DNA from 3 places in the Lysobacter oryzae DSM 21044 genome. Region 3 is predicted to be linked to each of the others. Evidence: predicted binding sites of a transcription regulator. Region 3 holds the regulator's gene; each other region holds the start of a gene.

Region 1 (6,769 bases), on a different contig from region 3:
CATCCGCCAGCAAACGGCTGAACTCTTCTTGCTCAGCCCTGCGGACTTGCGCTGGACCCATGTGGGTAGCCTCGCCACTGGTGAGGAAAACACCGCGGACTGCGAAGCCGGTGCGTCCTCGCTGGTGCGGTGCACCAGCAGCAAGGGTACGCTGCGCTTTGAATCGACTCCGGAAGCTCCGATGCCGGATGTGGTGGTCGCGCTCGCCGGCACCACCCTCGACGAACATGGCCAAGTGCGCGAGATCGACGCCCGCGCGTCCACGCGCTACCGCTTCAATGCGCAGGAGTCGCGCTACGACGCTGTGCAGTAACTCAGTGACAGGCCAAGGAGGCCTCTATGGCAAGGGACTACAGCCGCAGTGAAGTACTGGACATCATCGAAGCCGAAGCGCGTGAACGCGGCATCCCGCGCGATGATTTCCTGCGATTCGCGTACATCGAGACCGGGGGCACCTTCGACGAAACTGCCAGTCGCGGTCCTCGCGGAGCCAAAGGCCTCTTCCAGTTCGTACCGAGCACCGCACGAGCCTATGGCATCGAAGGCAGGGAACTGGATCCGGTGGTCAATACGGATGCAGCAGCACGCCTGTATCTCGAGAACCAGCGCATCCTGACCTCGCGGCACCGCGACAATCGGGCTCCCTACCTGTCCGGACAGTCCAATCCCGATGGGCTGGACATGTACCTGGCCCACCAGCAGGGCGCCGGCGGATACGCCTCGATACAGGCAGCGCTCGCCAACGGACGGTTTTCACGCGCAGATACGCGCGACAACATTCTCAATAACGTCAGTCCACGCGACGTCGAACGCGTTACGGGAAACGCCTACGGCGATTTCGCAAGGCTTTCCGACCGCGACCTCGCCAGCGTCTATGTGCGCTACTGGGATACCAAGTTCGACCGCATCCGCATTCCGGAAAAGCAGATCGAGCCGCCGGTACAGTCGGTTGCGCCGCGTGGCGTGACGCCTCCGATCGCGTCTTCTGCTCCCGGGCTTTCGCTCGACGAGGCCTATGCCCAGACCGTTCGCTTTGACCACGTGCGTTATGGAATGGGCGATAAGAACGCCGAAGCGGGGAGCATCGACTGCTCCGGCTGGGTAGTCCACCTGCAGAACGCGACCATGGCGGAGGTCAATCGTGAAGCCGGTCGATCTGTGTTTGCGCCTGCGGACCGTTTCGACAAGATCTACGATGCGGCTGCCACGATCGTGCAGAAGGCATCACGACGTTCGGGCGTAATGCTTGAAGGTGCTGCAGTAACGGCGGGCAATCTTCGCGAAGGCATGGTGATCGGCGAAGACAATGGGCCGAAGTTCGACGCCAACGGCAGGCAATGGGACGCCGGCCGCTACAAAGGCATCGACCACATCACGATGGTCGTCCGCGACCCCCATGACGGCAAGCTCATGGTCAGCCAGTCACGCGGCGGCGAAGGCGTGGAAATGATTCCACTCGACCGCTACCTGCAATCGAAGCAGAGCCGGGGCGTGGCCCTGTATGCCACGGATCCGCTGGCCAAGGCGCGGGACATGATCCAGGGCCAGGGCCAGTCGCAAGCCGCGCAGACCGCTCTTTCCACGGCAACGCAAGCCAAGCCGTCCGATGCGGCCGGCGTCGCTTCCTTGAAGACGGGCGACAAGGGGCAGGAAGTGACGCGGCTGCAGGAAACGTTGCGCCGGCTTGACTATCGCGATGCAGAAGGCCACCCGCTGGTGGCCGATGGCGATTTCGGCGATCGCACCCGGCAGGCACTGCAGGCATTCCAGCGCGAGCATGGCCTCAAGGGGCTCGGCATCGCCGGACCGAAAACCCGGGAACTGCTTCAACATGCCGACCAGCAGCTGCTCACACACCCCGGCCACCCGCAACACGCCCGCTATCAGCAGGTCCTGGACCAGGTGCACGCGGCCGAAGCGCAACGCGGCATCAAACCAGGACCGCATAGCGAGCAACTGGCGGGCGCACTGACGGTCGAGGCGGTCCGGGAACGGATCGAGCGCATCGATCGGGTGGAATTGAACGCGCAGGGCACGCTGGCGCGCGTGGTCCAGGTCAATCCGCTACGCGACGAGCCGGCTCTCAACCGGGCCACCGATGCCATCAGCACCCGCCAGGCGTCATTGCAGCCGATCGTGGAAAGCAGCCTGCAGACGCAGCAGGTGGCCATCAACGTGCGCATGCAGCAGCAGGAGGAGCAGCACCTGCTCGCACACACGCCGAAGCCGTCCCCGGTCCACTGAGGTCACGAACGAGAACGGCCCGGATGTCCGGGCCGTTCCGTTCCTTGCGCTGCGGCTCGAGCTCAGGCCGCGAACAGCGCCTTCATCTTCTTCAGCGCGTTCGCCTCGATCTGGCGGATGCGCTCGGCGCTGACGCCGTATTCGTCGGCCAGTTCCTGCAGCGTGATCTTGCTGTCCGCATCGAGCCAGCGACGCTTGATGATGTCGCGCGAGCGGGCATCCAGGTTGGCCAGGCCTTCGCGTAGCAGCTCCAGCTGGTTGTCCTCGTTGTCCGCGCGTTCGTACGCCTGCGACGGATCCTCGGCGTCGGTACGCAGGTACGCGGCCGGCGAGGGCGGTGCGTGTTCGTCATCCTCGTCGGCCGGCGCATCGAAGCCGATGTCGCGGCCGGACAGGCGCGATTCCATCTCCAGCACTTCGCGTTCGGACACATTGAGGTCGGCGGCGACGGCGCGCACCTCTTCCGCGTTCATCCAGCCCAGGCGGGTCTTGGACTTGCGCAGGTTGAAGAACAGCTTGCGCTGCGCCTTGGTCGTGGCGACCTTGACGATGCGCCAGTTCTTCAGGATGAACTCGTGCATCTCGGCACGGATCCAGTGCACCGCGAACGACACCAGGCGCACGCCCTGCTCCGGATCGAAGCGCTTCACCGCCTTCATCAGGCCGATGTTGCCTTCCTGGATCAGGTCGCCCATCTGCAGGCCGTAGCCGTTGTAGCCGCGGGCCACGTGCACGACGAATCGCAGGTGCGAGTGCACCAGGTCGCGGGCGGCGTCGAGGTCTTCTTCGTCGCGGAAGCGGCGCGCGAGCGCCTGCTCGTCCTCGGCGGTGAGCACCGGGATCTGGTGCACCGCGCCGATGTAGGCATCCAGCGAACCGAGCGCTGCCAGTCCGCTGAAGGCGGGGATCGGCAGGTTGTTGGCGATGAGGGCGGTGGAGTCGGTCTGGGTCATGGCAGGGATCTTAGCAGTCGGGGTATGGGACTGCTAAAGGGTGAAAAGGTTCCGGAGCGTTGCACTGGTGGAACGGGCCGCACCCCGACGGAAGCCTGTTCATGGGGCCGTCGGGAGACCCGGACAAGGCGGATTCTGCGGGGGCGGGCGTCACGAGCCCGTTTAAACGGCTGCGGCCGGTCCTGCATCTGTATGGCTATGCTCACCGCCGTCATGCCCATCCCGACCGACAGCAGCCCCGACGGCGGGGCCGAGGACGAGCGCGCCCTGGTCGGGGCCGCCGCACGCGGGGAGGTCGCCGCGTTCGAGGCCCTGTACCGGCGCCATGCCGGGCGCATCCATGGCGTCATCGCCCGCCTGGTCGGCGGGCACGGCTCGCGGGCCGACGACCTCACCCAGGACGCATTCGTCCGCGCCTGGCAGGCCCTGCCGGCCTTCCGCTTCGAGTCCGCTTTCGCGACCTGGCTGCACCGGCTGGCGGTCAATACCGCACTGATGGAGCTGCGCAGCCGCCGCAGCCGTCCCCAGGACGACGGCGACGAGGAGGCCTTCGACGGCCTGGGCACCCCCGACTCCGCCGGCCACGCCACCGCGCTGTCGATGGACCTGGAACGCGCCGTCGCCAGCCTGCCGCCGCGCGCCCGCGCGGTGCTGGTCCTGTACGACGTGGAAGGCTGGCAGCACGAGGAAATCGCGGCCGAACTCGGCATGGCCGTCGGCAGCTCGAAAGCGCAATTGCACCGTGCCCGGCATCTGCTGCGGACACGGCTGGAGGCACACGCATGAATACCCCGGACAACCAGAACGACTTCCCCGATGCCCTGCGCTGGCAGCTGCGGGCCCTGCGCCAGGACACCACCCCGCCGCACGACCTCTGGCCCGGCATCGCCGCACGCCTGGCACCGCAACGGGCACCGGCGACCCGGCCGCACCGCTGGCTGCGCTCGCTGGCACTGGCGGCAAGCCTGGTGCTGGCGGTGGGCACGGCCGGCTGGTTCGCGCGCACGAGCCAGGTGGCCGCGTCGCAATCCCCGACCCTGGTCCAGCGCGAAGCCGATGGCCTCGTGCGCCAGTACCAGGCGGCGCTGCAGGAAGTGCAGGCGCCGATCCCGGCGAGCCTGCAGCCCACCGCCGAAGCGCTCGATCGCGACGTCGCCGTGATCCGCGCCGCGCTCGCACGCGATCCGGATTCAGTGCGGTTGCTGGAGCAACTGCGGCGCACGTACGCCCATCGCCTGGCGCTCGCGCAACGCGTGGCCTACACCTGATCCGCCCTTCGATCCCTCGACCCGATTACCCGATTCCATGCTCACGCAGTCCCGGAGAACCACCATGTCCCGATTCCCCCTCCTGGCCGCCGGCGCGCTCGTCGCGGCTTCGCTCTCCGGCACCGCGCTGGCCGCGACACCGATCAACGAAACCCGCCCGCTGGATGCGCGCGGCCACCTGGTCGTCGAGAACCTCAAGGGCCGCATCGAGGTGCGGGCCTGGGACCGCCGTGAGGTGAAGATCGAAGGCAGCCTCGGCCAGGGCGTGGAGAAGCTGGAAATCAGCGGCGATGCCCAGCACCTGTCGGTGAAGGTGAAGTACCCCAAGACCGGTGGCCTGGGCTTCTTCTCCGGCAGCGACAAGAGCGAGCCCTCGCAGCTGCGGCTGATGGTGCCGCTGCAGGCGGACCTCGAGATCGACGCGGTCTCCGCGGACGTGGACGTCAGCGGCCTCGCCTCGGGCGAATTGTCGATTGACAGCGTCAGCGGCGACGTCAGCGTCGTCGGTGCGCCGCGCGAGGCGGTCATCGACAGCGTGAGCGGCGACCTGAAGCTGATCCTCAACAGCGCCAAGGTCAGCACCGAGAGCGTGAGCGGCGACATCGACCTGCGCGGCCGCCTCGGCGGCGAAGTGCACGTGGAAACGGTTTCGGGCGACGTCGACCTGTCCGTGCACCAGAGCAACGTGCAGAAGCTCAGCGGCAATACCGTATCGGGCGACATGCGCATCAACACCGCGCTGGCCCCGGCCGGCCGCATTGGCCTGGAGAGCGTGAGCGGCAATCTCTCGCTGCGCATGCCGGCGAACCTGTCCGCGCAGGTGCGCGGCGAAAGCTTCAGTGGCGAGCTGTACGCTCCCGACGTGCAGGTGAGCCGGCCCAAGCACGGTCCCGGCTCGAACTTCGAGCACCGCTACGGCAGCGGCAATGGTGAAATCTCGCTGGAATCGTTCTCGGGCGATGCGCGGCTGCAGTTCGACTGAGGCTACCTCGCAGAGACGAGGAAAAGTGCCGGCGCGTCCGGCACTTTTCGCTTACCGGTCTAGCCGGGCTCCGCGCGCGTCGGCAGGGACCAGTCGATGGGCTGCATGCCGTGTTGCACCAGGTAGCGGTTGGCGGCGGAAAAATGCCCGCAGCCGATGAAGCCGCGATGCGCCGACAGCGGCGACGGGTGCGGCGCCTTCAGCACCAGGTGCCGGCGCGGGTCGATCACCTTGCCCTTGGCCTGCGCGTAGCTGCCCCACAGCATGAACACCAGGTGCTCGCGCTCGCGGTTGAGCCGGTCGACGATGTGGTCGGTGAAGCCTTCCCAGCCCTTGCCCTGGTGGGCGCCGGCATGGCCTTCCTCCACCGTGAGCACGGCATTGAGCAGCAACACGCCCTGCTCGGCCCAATGCATGAGGCAACCGTGGCCGGGGCGCGGGATGCCGAGGTCGCGCTGGATCTCCTTGTAGATGTTCTCCAGCGACGGGGGCACGGCGATGCCGGGCTGCACGGAAAAGCACAGCCCATGCGCCTGGCCGGCGCCGTGGTACGGATCCTGTCCCAGGATCACGACCTTGACGTCTTCGAACGCGGTTGCGCCCAGCGCCGCGAAGATCTGCGGCCCGGGTGGATAGATGCGGGCGCCCTGCGCCGTGCGCTCGCGCAGGAACGCCGAGAGTTCGCGCATGTCGTCGCGCTGCAGGTAGTCGCCGACGCGCGACTTCCAGGAGGGTTCGAGCTTGATCCGGTCGGCCGCTTCGTTCATGCGTACAGCATAGCCACGGGTCGCGGAGGGCTAGGCGTCCAGCGTGCGCTGTTCCGGCATCCGTGCCACGCGCAGCTGGAACAGCGTCTTGGTCACCAGCAGGCGTTCCTCGATCGGCTTGAGTACCAGGTCGTTCGCGCCCATCCGCAGAAGCTCGCTCTGGTTGTCCGGATTGGCGTCGCCGGTCATGACCAGCACCGGCAGGCGGCGCTTGCCGTAGCCGAAATCATGGCGGATGCGCTTGAGCAGGTCGCTGCCTTCGAGTTCACCCTTGAGGTACACGTCGGTCAGCACCAGGTCGGCGCCTGGATCGTCGCCGCCGCGATACTGCTCGAGGTACTCGAGCGCCTCCTCGACGCCGACGAAATGCACCACGCTCAGGCCGTTGCGTTCGAGCATGCGCTTGGTCGCGAGCGCGACGACCTTGCTGTCCTCGACGTACAGCACGCGTGCGCCGGGAATCGGCTCGGGCTGCACGTAGCCGCGGATGAACGCGGCCAGCGCGCTGTAGCCCAGGCCCTTGTCGAAATAGTCGGTCACGTCCTCGGTGAAACG
Region 2 (6,769 bases), on a different contig from region 3:
GCCGCGCGTTGGGCCTTGGTCGCCCTGTCGGGACTGGGATGGCTGCTGGTGCTGGCCGGCACGTTCGTCATCAACCACTTCGAGCTGTTCGGCCTGCGCCAGGTGTGGTTCCACGCGCGCAAGCGCATGGCGATGGACGAGCCGTTCGTCACCCGCGCGTTCTATCGCATCGTGCGGCACCCGCTGATGCTGGGCTTCCTGATTGCCTTCTGGGCCACGCCGACGATGACGCTGGGGCACGTGCTGTTCGCGGCGGTGACCACGGGCTACATCCTGGTCGCGGTGAAGTTCCTCGAGGAACGCGACCTGGTTGCGCTCTACGGCGACACCTACCGCGAGTACCAGCGCCGGGTGCCCATGCTGCTGCCGTGGCCGAAGCGACGCGCTGCCCCGGAAACCGGCGCAACGGCGCCACAGCCTGCGCAGCAATGATCGGTTCGCGTGGCGCACCGCATCCGCACGGGTGCGGTGCGCCGCGCGCAGTCATGCGGTCGCCGCGATCTTTCGCAGGCGGATGAAGGGGAATCGCCCGAGACCGCGCTGTGCCAGCACCTCGCGCGCCGCGATCTCGCCCGCCCTCCATGAAGCCCTGCGTCTCCAGTGCACAGTGTTCGCCGGCGAAATTCCACGCCCGAATCGACGTGTTCGACAGTACGTTCCAGCCGGTGCAACTGCCACCTGGCGCATTCACCGACCCAGGCATCCCCGGCGGCTTCGCGCCATTCGGCATCCAGGCCATCGGTGGCGACATCTACGTCACTTATGCCAAGCAGGACGCCGCCATGGCTGACGAGGTGGTCGGGCCGGGACTGGGCTATGTCGACGTCTACACGCCCAACGGAGCACTGATCCGGCGCGTGGCCAGCCGCGGACGCCTCAATGCGCCCTGGGGCATCGCGCTGGCGCCGGCGCGGTTCGGCACCTTCAGCAACGCACTGCTGATCGGCAACTTCGGCGACGGCCGCATCAACGCCTTCGAGCCGGTGTTCGGTTTTCCGATGGGGCCATTGCGCGACAGCCGGATGCGTCCGATCGAAATCGAAGGCCTGTGGGGCATCGCCTTCGGCAATGGCTTCGCCAACCAGCCGGTGAACACGCTGTTCTTCGCCTCGGGCCCGGACGACGAGGAGCATGGGCTGTATGGACGACTCGACCTGATCGAGCGATGAGCCAGGAGCCGCTCCGCGGCACGACGCATCGGCCAAAAAGAAAAGCCCTGCATCGCTGCAGGGCTTTTCCCGATTCGGACTCCGCCGCGTTGAGCCGCCGCTCCACGGCGGCTCCAACGCGGCGAGTTATCCGGCGGCTTCAGCCGCACGGATAACAGGAACTTAGAAGTCCATGCCGCCCATGCCGCCCATGCCGCCGGCGCCCGGCATCGCCGGTTCGTCCTTCTTCGGCAGCTCGGCGACCATCGCTTCGGTCGTGATCATCAGGCCGGCGATCGACGCGGCGTTCTGCAGCGCGGTGCGGGTGACCTTGGTCGGGTCGAGGATGCCGGCTTCGAGCATGTCGACGTACTCGCCGGTGGCGGCGTTGTAGCCGAAGGCGCCCTTGCCTTCGATGACCTTGTTGAGGATGACCGACGGCTCTTCGCCGGCGTTGGTCACGATCTCGCGCAGCGGCGCTTCCATCGCGCGCAGGGCGATGGCGATGCCGTGGTTCTGGTCTTCGTTGATGCCCTTCAGGCCGGCGATCGCCGCCTTGGCGCGCAGCAGCGCGACGCCGCCGCCCGGGACGATGCCTTCTTCCACGGCAGCGCGGGTGGCGTGCAGCGCGTCTTCGACGCGGGCCTTCTTTTCCTTCATCTCGACTTCGGTAGCGGCGCCGACCTTGATGACGGCCACGCCGCCGGCCAGCTTGGCCACGCGCTCCTGCAGCTTCTCGCGGTCGTAGTCCGAAGAGGTCTCTTCGATCTGCGCCTTGATCTGCTTGATGCGCGCCTCGATGCCCGACACTTCGCCGGCGCCGTCGATGATGGTGGTGTTTTCCTTCGAGACCTGGATCTTCTTGGCGCGGCCGAGGTCCTTGATCGTGGCCTTCTCGAGCTGCAGGCCGACTTCCTCGGAGATCACGGTGCCGCCGGTGAGGACGGCCATGTCTTCCAGCATCGCCTTGCGACGGTCGCCGAAGCCCGGGGCCTTCACCGCGCAGACCTTGACGATGCCGCGGATGGTGTTGACGACGAGGGTGGCGAGGGCTTCGCCTTCGACTTCCTCGGCCACGATCAGTAGCGGCTTGCCGGCCTTGGCGACGCCTTCAAGCACCGGCAGCAGTTCGCGAACGTTGGAGATCTTCTTGTCGTGCAGCAGGATGAACGGATCTTCCAGTTCGGCCTGCATCGACTGCTGGTTGTTGATGAAGTACGGCGACAGGTAGCCGCGGTCGAACTGCATGCCCTCGACGACGTCGAGTTCGTTCTCCAGGCCCGAGCCGTCCTCGACGGTGATCACGCCTTCCTTGCCGACCTTGTCCATCGCCTGCGCGATCAGGTCGCCGATGTTGGCGTCGCTGTTCGCGGAGATGGTGCCGACCTGGGCGATTTCCTTCGAGGTCGACGACGGCTTGGAGATCTTCTTCAGCTCTTCGACGGCCGAGACCACGGCCTTGTCGATGCCGCGCTTGAGGTCCATCGGGTTCATGCCGGCGGCGACCGCCTTCATGCCTTCGCGGATCAGCGCCTGCGCCAGCACGGTGGCGGTCGTGGTGCCGTCACCGGCATTGTCGGAGGTCTTGGAAGCGACTTCCTTCACCATCTGCGCGCCCATGTTCTCGAACTTGTCGGCCAGTTCGATTTCCTTGGCGACGGACACGCCGTCCTTGGTGATGGTGGGAGCGCCGTAGCTCTTCTCGAGCACGACATTGCGGCCCTTCGGGCCGAGCGTTGCCTTGACGGCATTGGCGAGCACGTTGACGCCGCGCAGCATCTTGGTGCGCGCGTCCTCACCGAAACGGATTTCCTTGGAAGCCATTGCGGATTACCTCAAAAAAGAATTCAGTCGAAAAGAAAAGAGCAGGAGCGACGTGCTATCAGGCGATGACCGCGAAGATGTCGTCTTCCTTCACCACCAGGTATTCGGTGCCGTCGAGCTTCACCTCGGTGCCGCTGTACTTGCCGAACAGGACCTTGTCGCCGACCTTGACCTTCGGGGCGCGGACGTTGCCGTTGTCAAAGACCTTGCCCTCGCCGACGGCGACGACTTCGCCCTTGATCGGCTTCTCGGTGGCCGAGTCCGGGATCACGATGCCGCCCGCGGACAGCTTTTCTTCTTCCATGCGCTTGATGACCACGCGGTCGAACAGCGGCTTGATGTTCATGGCAACCCTCACATAACTGGTTGATTGATCGGAAAAAAGACCCGGGCGTTGGCAGTCGCTTGCGGCGAGTGCCAGACCTGGGACGTAGAAAGACCCGGACGAGCCGGGACTGCGAGCAGATGGGGGCAGGCACCGGGCTTTCAAGCGCCGGAAAAGAAAAAAGTCCGAACGGGGGACGTTCGGACCTTGGAGAGCGCAACTGGGCGGGCCAAAAAGAAAGAAAGAGCGCGGACAGGGGTTCGCGCTCTTTCTGGTTTGGAGATGGCCGTCCTCAGCTTGGCGCAGTCCCGCGCCGCGTCTCCTTACCTGACCTCTTGTCGACGCCGACATCCTTGCCGGACGGGGCCAATTTGTGCTCGCGGTAGCGGCTTGTCCAGTATGAAATCGTAGTCATTTGTTGACTATCGGTATCGCTTTGGCGGCCAACTTTAGATTAAGTGTTTGATATCTAAATGTTTAACTTTTATTTAGGAGACCACCGGCGCACACCGCTTGGTGTCTGTTGATGTCTAGGTGACTAGCGGTAACACTTCGCCCATTTCCGGCCTCGGGAATCACGCTGACATGACGCCGCAGCAACGTATCCGCCTGGCCCGGCGTCACGCCGGCCTGTCCCAGTCCGCCCTTGCCGGCACCATCGGCGTGCAGCGCAGTGCAGTCAGCCACTGGGAAACCAACAACGGCAAGCACCCGAGCGTCACCCACATGCGCGAAGTGGCGCTCGCCTGCGGCGTCCAGTTCGAGTGGCTCGCCACCGGCCGCGGAAAGATGAGCCTGTCCAGCGATACCGCGCTGGACTCGGTCGCCGCCGCCGATGCGCTGCTGATCGAAGACCCGATCGAACTGCGCCTGATCCTCGCCTTCCGCGACGCCCCGACGCGCTCGCGCGCGCCGCTGGTGGAAGTGGTGGAGCAACTCGCCTCGCTACGCACCGGACGCAAGATCGGCAGCGCCCGCTAGCGCTGGCGAGCCCGCGGTGCGGCGCTGCCGCATGCGGCTGTCACATCACCCCGTTAGAGTCGCCCCTTCTTTCGGGAGGGGAGTCCTGCATGACGCTGTCGGTTTCCGGCGCAAAGCGCCGCGTGTTCGCCGCCGTACTCGCACTGACGCCATGGGCGGCGTCGGCCGAAGTCTTCATCAACGAGATCCATTACGACAACACCGGCAGCGATACCGGCGAACGCGTTGAAGTCGTCGCCACCGCCGGCGAGAACCTCGCCAGCTATCGCCTGTACCTCTACAACGGCTCCACGCCGTCCGCCGCGACCTACTACGACAACGACCTGTTGCCGGCTGGCAGCACGGTCACCTGCGGCGGCAGCGTGCGCATCGCCACGCTCAGCTACGCGGCCAACGGCATCCAGAACGGCGCCAACGACGCCATCGCGCTGGTCAATGGCAGCGGCCAGGTCGTGCAGTTCCTCAGTTACGAAGGTGCGGTGACGGGCTCCAACGGCCCGGCCAGCGGCCTCACCAGCAGCAACCTGCCGGTGTCGGAGAACGAGTCGCCCAGCAACACCTCGCTGCAACTGGGCGGCACGGGCACCGGCTACGGCCAGTTCACCTGGCGCGCTTCGGCGACGCAGACCTTCGGCGCCTGCAACAACAGCCAGAGCTTCAGCGCACCCAATCCGCCGCCGACGGTGGTGTCCACGTCGCCCATTGATGGCGCCACCGGCGTCGCCCCGGCGACCGACCTGGCCGCCACCTTCAGTGAGGCGGTCACGCTCGCGAGCGGCGCGTTCTCGCTGCAGTGCACGCAGTCCGGCGCGGTCGCGCTGACCTATCCCGCCAGCGGCACCAGCTTCACCATCACCACCGGCGCGACGCTCGCGGGCAGCGAGTCGTGCACCTTCACCATCGACGCCACCAAGGTCACCGACACGGGTGGCGCGAAGCTGGCGCAGAACAAGGTGGCGACCTTCACCGTCGCCGCCAGCGGCGGCACCGGCTACTACGCGCACGTCAACGCCAGCAGCGCCAGCCAACTGCGCTGCTCGCTGCACGAGACGATCAAGAACCACACCGCTTATCCGTACAGCGGCGGCACCACCAACACCTGGAGCATCCTCGAGATCGCCGACGAGGATCCCAACAACGCCGGCCGCATCCTCGACGTGTACCGCAACCGCAGCTACATCAAGGGCAGCGAACGCGCGGGCACCGGCACCGGCCTGACCTACAACCGCGAACACACCTGGCCGAACTCGCTCGGCTTCGGCACCGCGACCGGCGACAAGGGCCTGCCCTACTCGCCCTACACCGACACGCACATGCTGTACCTGAGCGACGCGACCTGGAATGCCGACCGCGGCAACAAGCCCTACGCCGACTGCACGCTGGCCAGCGGCTGCGGCGAGCGCGCCACCGAGGCGAACAACGGCTTCGGCGGCGGCAGCGGCATCTACCCGGGCAACTCGAACTGGGTGAAGGGGCCGGACGGCAACAGCGGCTCGTTCCAGGTCTGGGGCCACCGCAAGGGCGATGTCGCGCGCGCGGTGCTGTACATGGCGATCCGGTACGAAGGCGGCGTCGACCAGAACGGGCAGGGCGAGCCGGACCTCGAAGTCACCGACGACCGCAGCAAGATCGTGATCACCTCGGCCTCGCCGGCCTACATGGGCCTGCTCTCGACCCTGCTGGCCTGGCACCAGGCCGACCCGCCCGATGCCGGCGAGCGCGAACGCAATGAAGTGATCTACAGCTTCCAGGGCAACCGCAACCCCTTCATCGACCATCCGGAATGGGCCACGTCGAGCCTCTTCACCTCGGCCAAGCCGGCCAGCTGCCAGTTGAACTGAGCCCACCGGGCCCGCTGACGAAGAGCCCGGGGGCGACCCCGGGCTTTTCCGTTGGTGCGGCAAACAGGCCCGATGGCGCGGGCCGCTACAATCGCGCCATGTCCGTCCTGCTTGCCTACAGCACCTGCCCCGATGTCGCGAGCGCCGACCGGATCGCGCGGACGCTGGTCGCCGAACGCCTCGCCGCCTGCGTGAACCGGCTGCCCGGGGTGCACTCGACCTACCGTTGGCAAGGCGAGATCGAGCAGGCCGCCGAAGTCATGCTGCTGATCAAGACCACGGCCGACCGTCTGGACGCCATGACCGCCCGGCTGCGCAGCCTGCATCCCTACGAACTGCCCGAGCTGGTCGCGGTCGAAGTCCGCTCCGGCCTGCCCGCCTATCTCGAATGGGTAGTGGCCGAGACCGCCCCCACCTCCGCCCAAGGCAGCTAGATCCGAATGTCCGTTTCCGCCCTGCGCCTGCGCGCTCTGCGTCCTTTCCTATATCGCGTGCTCGCCTCTGCCGCGCTCCTCGCAGCCTGCACGGCGCCCGCCTGGGCCGCGCCCTCGTGCACCGACCGTGACAACCTGCTGCCGGTCGAGTCGGCGTTCGTCCTGTCGACACAGGCGATGGCCAGCGATCGCATCGAACTGCACTGGACGATCGCC
Region 3 (6,769 bases):
GTCCGGGTGGTATTTCATCGCGCAGCGCCGATAGGCCTTCTTCAGGTCTTCTTCGCTGGCGTCGCGGGCCACGCCCAGTACTTCGTAGTAGTCGCGCTTGCTCATCGGTGCTGCCGTCGTTCCCCAGTGCTTCCAAACATCGACGGGCAGGCCCCGGCCTGCCCGTCGCTTTGATCATCGCCTACCGCATCGGCCTCAGGACTTCTTGTCGTCCTTGACCTCGGTGAACTCGGCGTCGACAACATCGTCCGACGACGAACCACCCGGGGCGCCGGCGCCCATGTCCGGGCCGGCCTGGCCGGCGGAAGCGGCCGCGAACAGCGACTGCGCGGCTTCTTCCAGCACCTTCGACTTGGCGTCGATCTGGCCCTTGTCGTCGCCGCGCATGGCGGTTTCGAGTTCGGCGATCGCGCCCTCGGCGCGCCCGATCACGTCGCCCGGCACCTTTTCGCCGTGCTCCTTGATCGCGCTGCGCGCGGCGTGGATGAGGCCATCGGCGTGGTTGCGGGCCTGCACCAGCTCGTGGAACTTCTTGTCCTCTTCGCGATGCGCTTCGGCGTCCTGCACCATCTTCGCGATTTCGTCCTCGGACAGGCCCGAGCCGGCCTTGATCTCGACCTTCTGCTCCTTGCCGGTCTTCTTGTCCTTGGCGGTCACGTGCACGATGCCGTTGGCGTCGATGTCGAACGACACCTCGACCTGCGGCATGCCGCGCGGGGCCGGCTCGATGCCGGAGAGGTCGAAGCGGGCCAGCGACTTGTTGTAGCGGGCCTGCTCGCGCTCACCCTGGAGCACGTGCACGGTCACGGCGGACTGGTTGTCCTCGGCAGTGGAGAACACCTGCGAGGCCTTGGTCGGCACCGTGGTGTTCTTCTCGATGATCTTGGTGAACACGCCACCCAGGGTCTCGATGCCCAGCGACAGCGGCGTCACGTCCAGCAGCAGCACGTCCTTGACGTCGCCTTGCAGCACGCCGCCCTGGATCGCCGCGCCGACAGCGACGGCCTCGTCCGGGTTGACGTCCTTGCGCGGTTCCTTGCCGAAGAAATCGGTGACGGCCTGCTGCACCTTCGGCATGCGGGTCTGGCCGCCGACCAGGATCACTTCGCTGATCTCGCTGGCGCGCAGGCCGGCGTCGTTCAGCGCGATGCGGCACGGCTCGATGGTCTTCTTGACCAGGTCGTCGACGAGGGCTTCCAGCTTGGCGCGGGTCAGCTTGATGTTCAGGTGCTTGGGACCGGAGGCATCCGCGGTGACGTAGGGCAGGTTCACTTCCGTCTGCTGGGCCGAGGACAGCTCGATCTTGGCGCGCTCGGCCGCGTCCTTCAGGCGCTGCAGGGCCAGCGGGTCCTTGCGCAGGTCGATGCCCTGGTCCTTGTTGAATTCGTCGACGAGGTAGTCGATGACGCGCTTGTCGAAGTCTTCGCCGCCAAGGAAGGTGTCACCGTTGGTCGAAAGCACTTCGACCTGCATTTCCCCGTCGACCGAGGCGATCTCGATGATCGACACGTCGAAGGTGCCGCCGCCGAGGTCGTACACGGCCACCTTGCGGTCGCCGCCCTTCTTGTCCATGCCGTAGGCTAGCGCGGCCGCGGTCGGTTCGTTGATGATGCGCTTGACGTCGAGGCCCGCGATCTTGCCCGCGTCCTTGGTCGCCTGGCGCTGGCTGTCGTTGAAGTACGCCGGGACGGTGATGACGGCTTCGGTGACGGTTTCGCCCAGGTAGGCTTCGGCCGTCTTCTTCATCTTGGCCAGCACCTCGGCCGAGATCTGCTGCGGCGCCATCTTCTTGCCGTCGGCGGTTTCCACCCACGCGTCGCCGTTTTCATGCTGGGTGATCTTGTACGGGACGAGGCCGATGTCCTTCTGCACCTCGGCGTCGGTGAACTTGCGGCCGATCAGGCGCTTCACCGCGTAGAAGGTGTTCTTCGGATTGGTCACGGCCTGGCGCTTGGCCGAAGCGCCTACCAGGACTTCGCCGTCCTTGGTGAACGCCACGATCGACGGCGTGGTGCGGTCGCCTTCGGCGTTCTCGATGACGCGGGCCTTGCCGCCTTCCATGACCGCAACGCACGAGTTAGTCGTGCCCAGGTCGATGCCGATGATCTTTGCCATTGGTGTTTCCTCGCGGATCTGACTTTTGTGGTGTTGGCGGCATGGGCCGCCCGATGTGCGCTATCTGGGGCTGCAGGGCTACCAGTTCAAGCGCTGGAAACAGCTCGTGTCTCGATGCCATGGCGGGCTGCGGCCCTGTCGCAGACTGGCCGTCCCCGCGGCGCCGCTCAGTCGTGCTTGCTGACGGTCACCAGCGCCGGACGCAGCAGGCGCTCGTTCAGCAGCCATCCCTTCTGGTAGACCTGCACCACGTGGCCGGGCGCGTGGCCGTCACCCTCGACCATGCTCATGGCCTGGTGGTGTTCCGGATTGAAGGGCTGACCGGCCGGGTCCACCGCGACCAGGCCGTTGTCCGTGGCGACCTTGAGCAGCTGCCGCAGCGTGAGCTCCATGCCGTCGCGCAGGTGCTGCGCCGTATCGGCCTTCACCGCCAGGCCCGCCTCGAGGCTGTCGATCACCGGCAGCAGGTCGCCGAGCAGGCGCTCGTTGGCGAACTTGCGCGCCATCTCGATGTCCCGCGCCAGCCGCTTGCGCTGGTTGTCGAGTTCGGCGCGTTCGCGCAGCGCGTCCTCGCGCAGCCGCGCCACCTCGGTCCTCAACGCCTCCAGTTCCGCCGCCTGGGGGTTGGGGTCGTTGAGGTTCTTGTCGGTGCTGTCGTTGGCGGTCTCTTGCATTGGTTCGGTCGTCATCGTGGCCGTGGCTCTGCCTTGCGCGAAGTGCGCACTGGGCTGCAATGGGGCCACGGCCGCGCCGATTCAAGCGCGCCTTCACGCGGGAGGGACGGGATCAGGCGTGGCGGTCGGGCTGGATTGCCGCACCCAGCGCCTCGGCGGCGGCCTGGACGACGGGGATCACGCGGTCGTAGGCCATGCGGCTGGGGCCGATCACGCCGAGCACGCCCAGGACCTGGCCCCCGGCCGCGTACGGGGCGGTGACGAGCGACATGCCCTCCAGGGGGGCCAGGCCGGTTTCCTCGCCGATGAAGATGCGCACTCCCGGTGCGCGCACGGTGCGCTCGAGCAACTGCAGGATCTCGCGCTTGCGGGCAAAGGCTTCGAACAGCTCGCGCAGGCGGTCCAGGTCGGAGAGTTCCTGCACGCCCATCAAGCGGGTCTGCCCCGCAAGCACCATGTCGTCATTGCTGGGCGCGAGGGCCTGCTCGGCCAACTCCACCGACTGCGCCAGCAGCATCTCCATCTCGTCGCGCGCGTTGTGCAGTTCGCGCAGCAGGTGGGCGCGGATGTCCGTGAGGGTGCGTCCGGCGAAATGCGCGTTGAGGTAGTTGGCAACCCGTTCGAGCTCGCCAGAGTCGTAGGGGCGCCGGGTCTGGATGATCCGGTTCTGCACCTCGTTGTCGGCAAATATCAGGATCGCAAGCACGCGCTGCGCATCCAACGGGACGAACTCGATGCGGCGGAAGGCGAACTGCTCGCGCCGCGGCACGCTCACGACGCCGACGAAGTGGGTCATCGCCGACAGCAGCTCCGATGCGCTGCCCAGCAATGCCTGGGTGCCGGAGCCGGCCGGCAGTTCGCTGCGCAGCCGGGCCATCTCGCCTTCCGGCAAGGGCCGGACCTGCAGCAGCGAATCCACGAACAGGCGATAGCCCTGCGCGGTCGGAATGCGTCCGGCCGAGGTATGCGGCGCGCTCAGCAGGCCGATCTCTTCCAGGTCGGCAAGGATGTTGCGGATCGTCGCGGCGCTGACGTCGAGGCCGGCATGCCGGGCCAGGGTCTGCGAGCCCACCGGTTCCCCGCTCTGGATGTAGCGCCCGATCAGCGTTCGCAGCAGGTGCCGCGCGCGCGGGTCGAGGCTGGCGAGGTCGGCGGGGTGTCGGCTCATGCCCGGGATATAAAGCCGCACCGGGGCCGGCGCAAGCCGCCGGAGCCACCAGTTTCGGTTTGTGAGACGCAGCGCGGCTAGAAGGAGCGACCGGCCGCCCCCTGCGAATTCCGCAATCACCCCCGCTTACAATCCGCCCATGCTCTCCCAACTCGTCATCAAGGATTTCGCCGTCGTCCGCAGCGCCGAGCTGGATTTCGGCCGCGGGCTCACCGTCATTTCAGGCGAGACCGGCGCGGGCAAGTCGCTGCTGGTCGACGCGCTCGGACTCTTGTCCGGCCTGCGCGCCGACAGCGGCGTGGTCCGGCACGGCGCCGAACGGGCGGAGCTCACCGCCGTGTTCGCCCTCGACGACGCATCGCCGGCCCTCGCCTGGCTGCACGAGAACGACCTCGACGAGGGCAGTGGCGACCGCAGTTGCCAGATCCGCCGCGTGATCCGCGCCGATGGCGGGTCGCGCGCCTGGATCAATGGGCGACCGGCGACCGTCACCCAGCTCACCGAGCTGGCCGGATTGCTGGTTGAGATCCATGGGCAGCACGAGCACCAGGCGCTGCTCGCCCGCTCCAGCCAGCTGGCCCTGCTCGACGCGTACGGGCGCAACGATCGCGAGCTGTCCGAGGTCGCGGCTGCCGCCAGGCGCTGGAGCGAGCTGCTGCGCGAGCGCGACATCCTGCTTGCCCAGGGCGACGTCTCCGATCGCATCGGCTGGCTGGAGCACCAGTTCGCCGAACTCGACCGCGAGACTCTCGACGCCGATTCGTTGGCGAAACTGCAGGTCGACCACCGTCGCCATGCCCACGCCGCGGGCCTGATCGCCGCCTGCGACGGCGCGGTCGCGCAGCTGGGCGGGGACGAGGGACCGTCGCTGACCCGGGCCCTGCACCATGTGCGCGGCGAGCTGCAGCGGGTAGCCGAGCACGAGCCGCGCCTCAACGACGTCGACGCCATGCTCGACAACGCCGCGATCCAGGTCGACGAGGCGCTGGCCCTGCTGGACCGGGTGCGCAGCGACCTCGACGTCGATCCCGATGCGTTCGCCCAGCTGGAACGCCGGCTCGGCCGCATCCACGAACTTTCGCGCAAGCATCGCGTCCCGGCCGAGCAGCTCGCCGCCCAGCGCGATGCGATCGCCGAGGAACTTGATCGCCTGCGCGGCGCCGACGAACGCCTGCAGCGCCTCGACGACGAGATCGCCCAAGCACGAGCCCTGTGGCGCAAGGCAGCCGATGCCCTGGGCGCCAGGCGCCGCGATGCCGCCGGTGCGCTGTCGCGGGACACGACCGCGCTGATCGACGAACTGGGCATGGGCGGCGGCCGCTTCGAAGTCGCGCTCGAGCCGCTCGAGGCCGAACGTCCGGACCCGCAGGGCAACGAGCGGGCCGAATTCCTGGTCGCCGCGAACCTCGGCCAGCCGGCCAGGCCCCTGCGCAAGGTCGCGTCCGGCGGCGAACTGTCGCGCATCTCGTTGGCGATCGAGGTCGCGGCGCTGGGCCTGGACGCCGTGCCGACGATGGTGTTCGACGAAGTCGATTCGGGCATCGGCGGCGGCGTGGCCGAGATCGTCGGCCAGAAGCTGCGGGCGCTGGGCGCGTCCCGGCAGGTCCTCTGCGTCACCCACCTGCCCCAGGTGGCGGCCCAAGGCCACGCGCATTACCGGGTCAGCAAGGCGGCGAGCGAAGGCGTCACCCAGAGCGCCGTGCAGTCGCTGGACGCGAAGCAGCGCGAGGAAGAACTCGCACGCATGCTGGGTGGCGTGGAGATGACGCGCGAAGCCCGCGCGGCGGCGAAGCGCCTGTTGGCCGACGTCGAATAGATCCAAGGGACGACGGGCGCCGAAGCTGCCCCGTCCGCACTGACTCCATGCCCACGCACCCACCTGCTTCCGCCGCTGCCGTCGACGTCCTCATCATCGGCGGCGGTGCGGCAGGCCTCATGTGCGCGCTCACCGCCGGCCGACTCGGCAAGCGGGTGCTCCTGGTCGAGCACGCCAAGCGCGTGGGCAAGAAGATCCTGATGTCCGGCGGCGGGCGCTGCAATTTCACCAATACCGGCGCCTCGCCCGCGAACTACCTGTCGGCGAATCCGCACTTCTGCAAGTCGGCCCTCGCCCGCTACACACCCGCGCACTTCGTCGAGATGGTCGAGCGCCACGGCATCGCCTACCACGAGAAGGAACTCGGGCAGCTGTTCTGCGACGAATCGTCCAAGCTGATCGTGAAGATGCTGCTGGACGAATGCGCGGACGCCGGCGTGCGCATCGAAATCTCCTGCAGCATCGAGCGCGTGGTCCATGGTGACAGCGGCAGTTTCCACCTGCACAGCACGCGCGGCGTGTTCACCGCCCCGGCGCTGGTGGTGGCCAGTGGCGGGCTGTCGATCCCGAGCATGGGCGCGACCGGTTTCGGCTACGAGCTGGCACGCCAGTTCGGACACGACGTGATGCCCACGCGCGCCGGCCTGGTGCCGCTCACCCTCAGCGGCAAGCACCAGGAACGGCTGCAGGACCTGAGCGGCGTGGCGTTCCCGGTGGAGGCGCGTTGCAACCGCAAGTCGTTCTCCAATTACCTGCTCGTCACCCATCGCGGCGTGAGCGGGCCCGCGATCCTGCAGATCTCCTCGTTCTGGCAACCGGGCGACGACCTGCGCCTGGACCTGCTGCCGGGCATGGATGCGTTCGACACGCTGCAGCGCCTGCGCCACGAACGCGCATCGGCCGAACTCAAGACCGTGCTGGGCGACCTGCTGCCCAAGCGCTTCGCCCAGCGCCTGTGCGAACACTGGTTGCCGAACCGGCCGATGAAGCAGTTCA

The links. The regulator HrcA, encoded in region 3, represses chaperone genes, less so after heat shock. The targets are predictions, from matches to a motif close to TTNGCACTCNNNNNNNNNGAGTGCNAA.
Region 1: rpoH (RNA polymerase sigma factor RpoH) is a predicted target of HrcA. The motif match lies at 3,208-3,234, and genes of this name have one in related genera.
Region 2: groES (co-chaperone GroES) is a predicted target of HrcA. The motif match lies at 3,367-3,393, and genes of this name have one in related genera.

Annotation. Positions count from the first base shown of each region.
Region 1 is NZ_JCANTQ010000009.1:113,013-119,781, reverse strand. Features, by position in the region: gene BP05_RS04265 (hypothetical protein) at 1-313, shown strand, start outside; gene BP05_RS04260 (XVIPCD domain-containing protein) at 340-2,244, shown strand; gene rpoH (RNA polymerase sigma factor RpoH) at 2,307-3,197, opposite strand; gene BP05_RS04250 (RNA polymerase sigma factor) at 3,396-3,983, shown strand; gene BP05_RS04245 (hypothetical protein) at 3,980-4,465, shown strand; gene BP05_RS04240 (DUF4097 family beta strand repeat-containing protein) at 4,530-5,447, shown strand; gene ung (uracil-DNA glycosylase) at 5,507-6,214, opposite strand; gene BP05_RS04230 (response regulator) at 6,245-6,769, opposite strand, start outside.
Region 2 is NZ_JCANTQ010000013.1:64,269-71,037, forward strand. Features, by position in the region: gene mddA (methanethiol S-methyltransferase) at 1-432, shown strand, start outside; gene BP05_RS12495 (TIGR03118 family protein) at 582-1,169, shown strand; gene groL (chaperonin GroEL) at 1,332-2,972, opposite strand; gene groES (co-chaperone GroES) at 3,031-3,318, opposite strand; gene BP05_RS12510 (helix-turn-helix domain-containing protein) at 3,883-4,278, shown strand; gene BP05_RS12515 (endonuclease) at 4,368-6,119, shown strand; gene cutA (divalent-cation tolerance protein CutA) at 6,218-6,553, shown strand; gene BP05_RS12525 (protein-disulfide reductase DsbD family protein) at 6,581-6,769, shown strand, end outside.
Region 3 is NZ_JCANTQ010000008.1:491,781-498,549, reverse strand. Features, by position in the region: gene dnaJ (molecular chaperone DnaJ) at 1-105, opposite strand, end outside; gene dnaK (molecular chaperone DnaK) at 196-2,115, opposite strand; gene grpE (nucleotide exchange factor GrpE) at 2,283-2,789, opposite strand; gene hrcA (heat-inducible transcriptional repressor HrcA) at 2,902-3,957, opposite strand; gene recN (DNA repair protein RecN) at 4,097-5,773, shown strand; gene BP05_RS02565 (BaiN/RdsA family NAD(P)/FAD-dependent oxidoreductase) at 5,821-6,769, shown strand, end outside.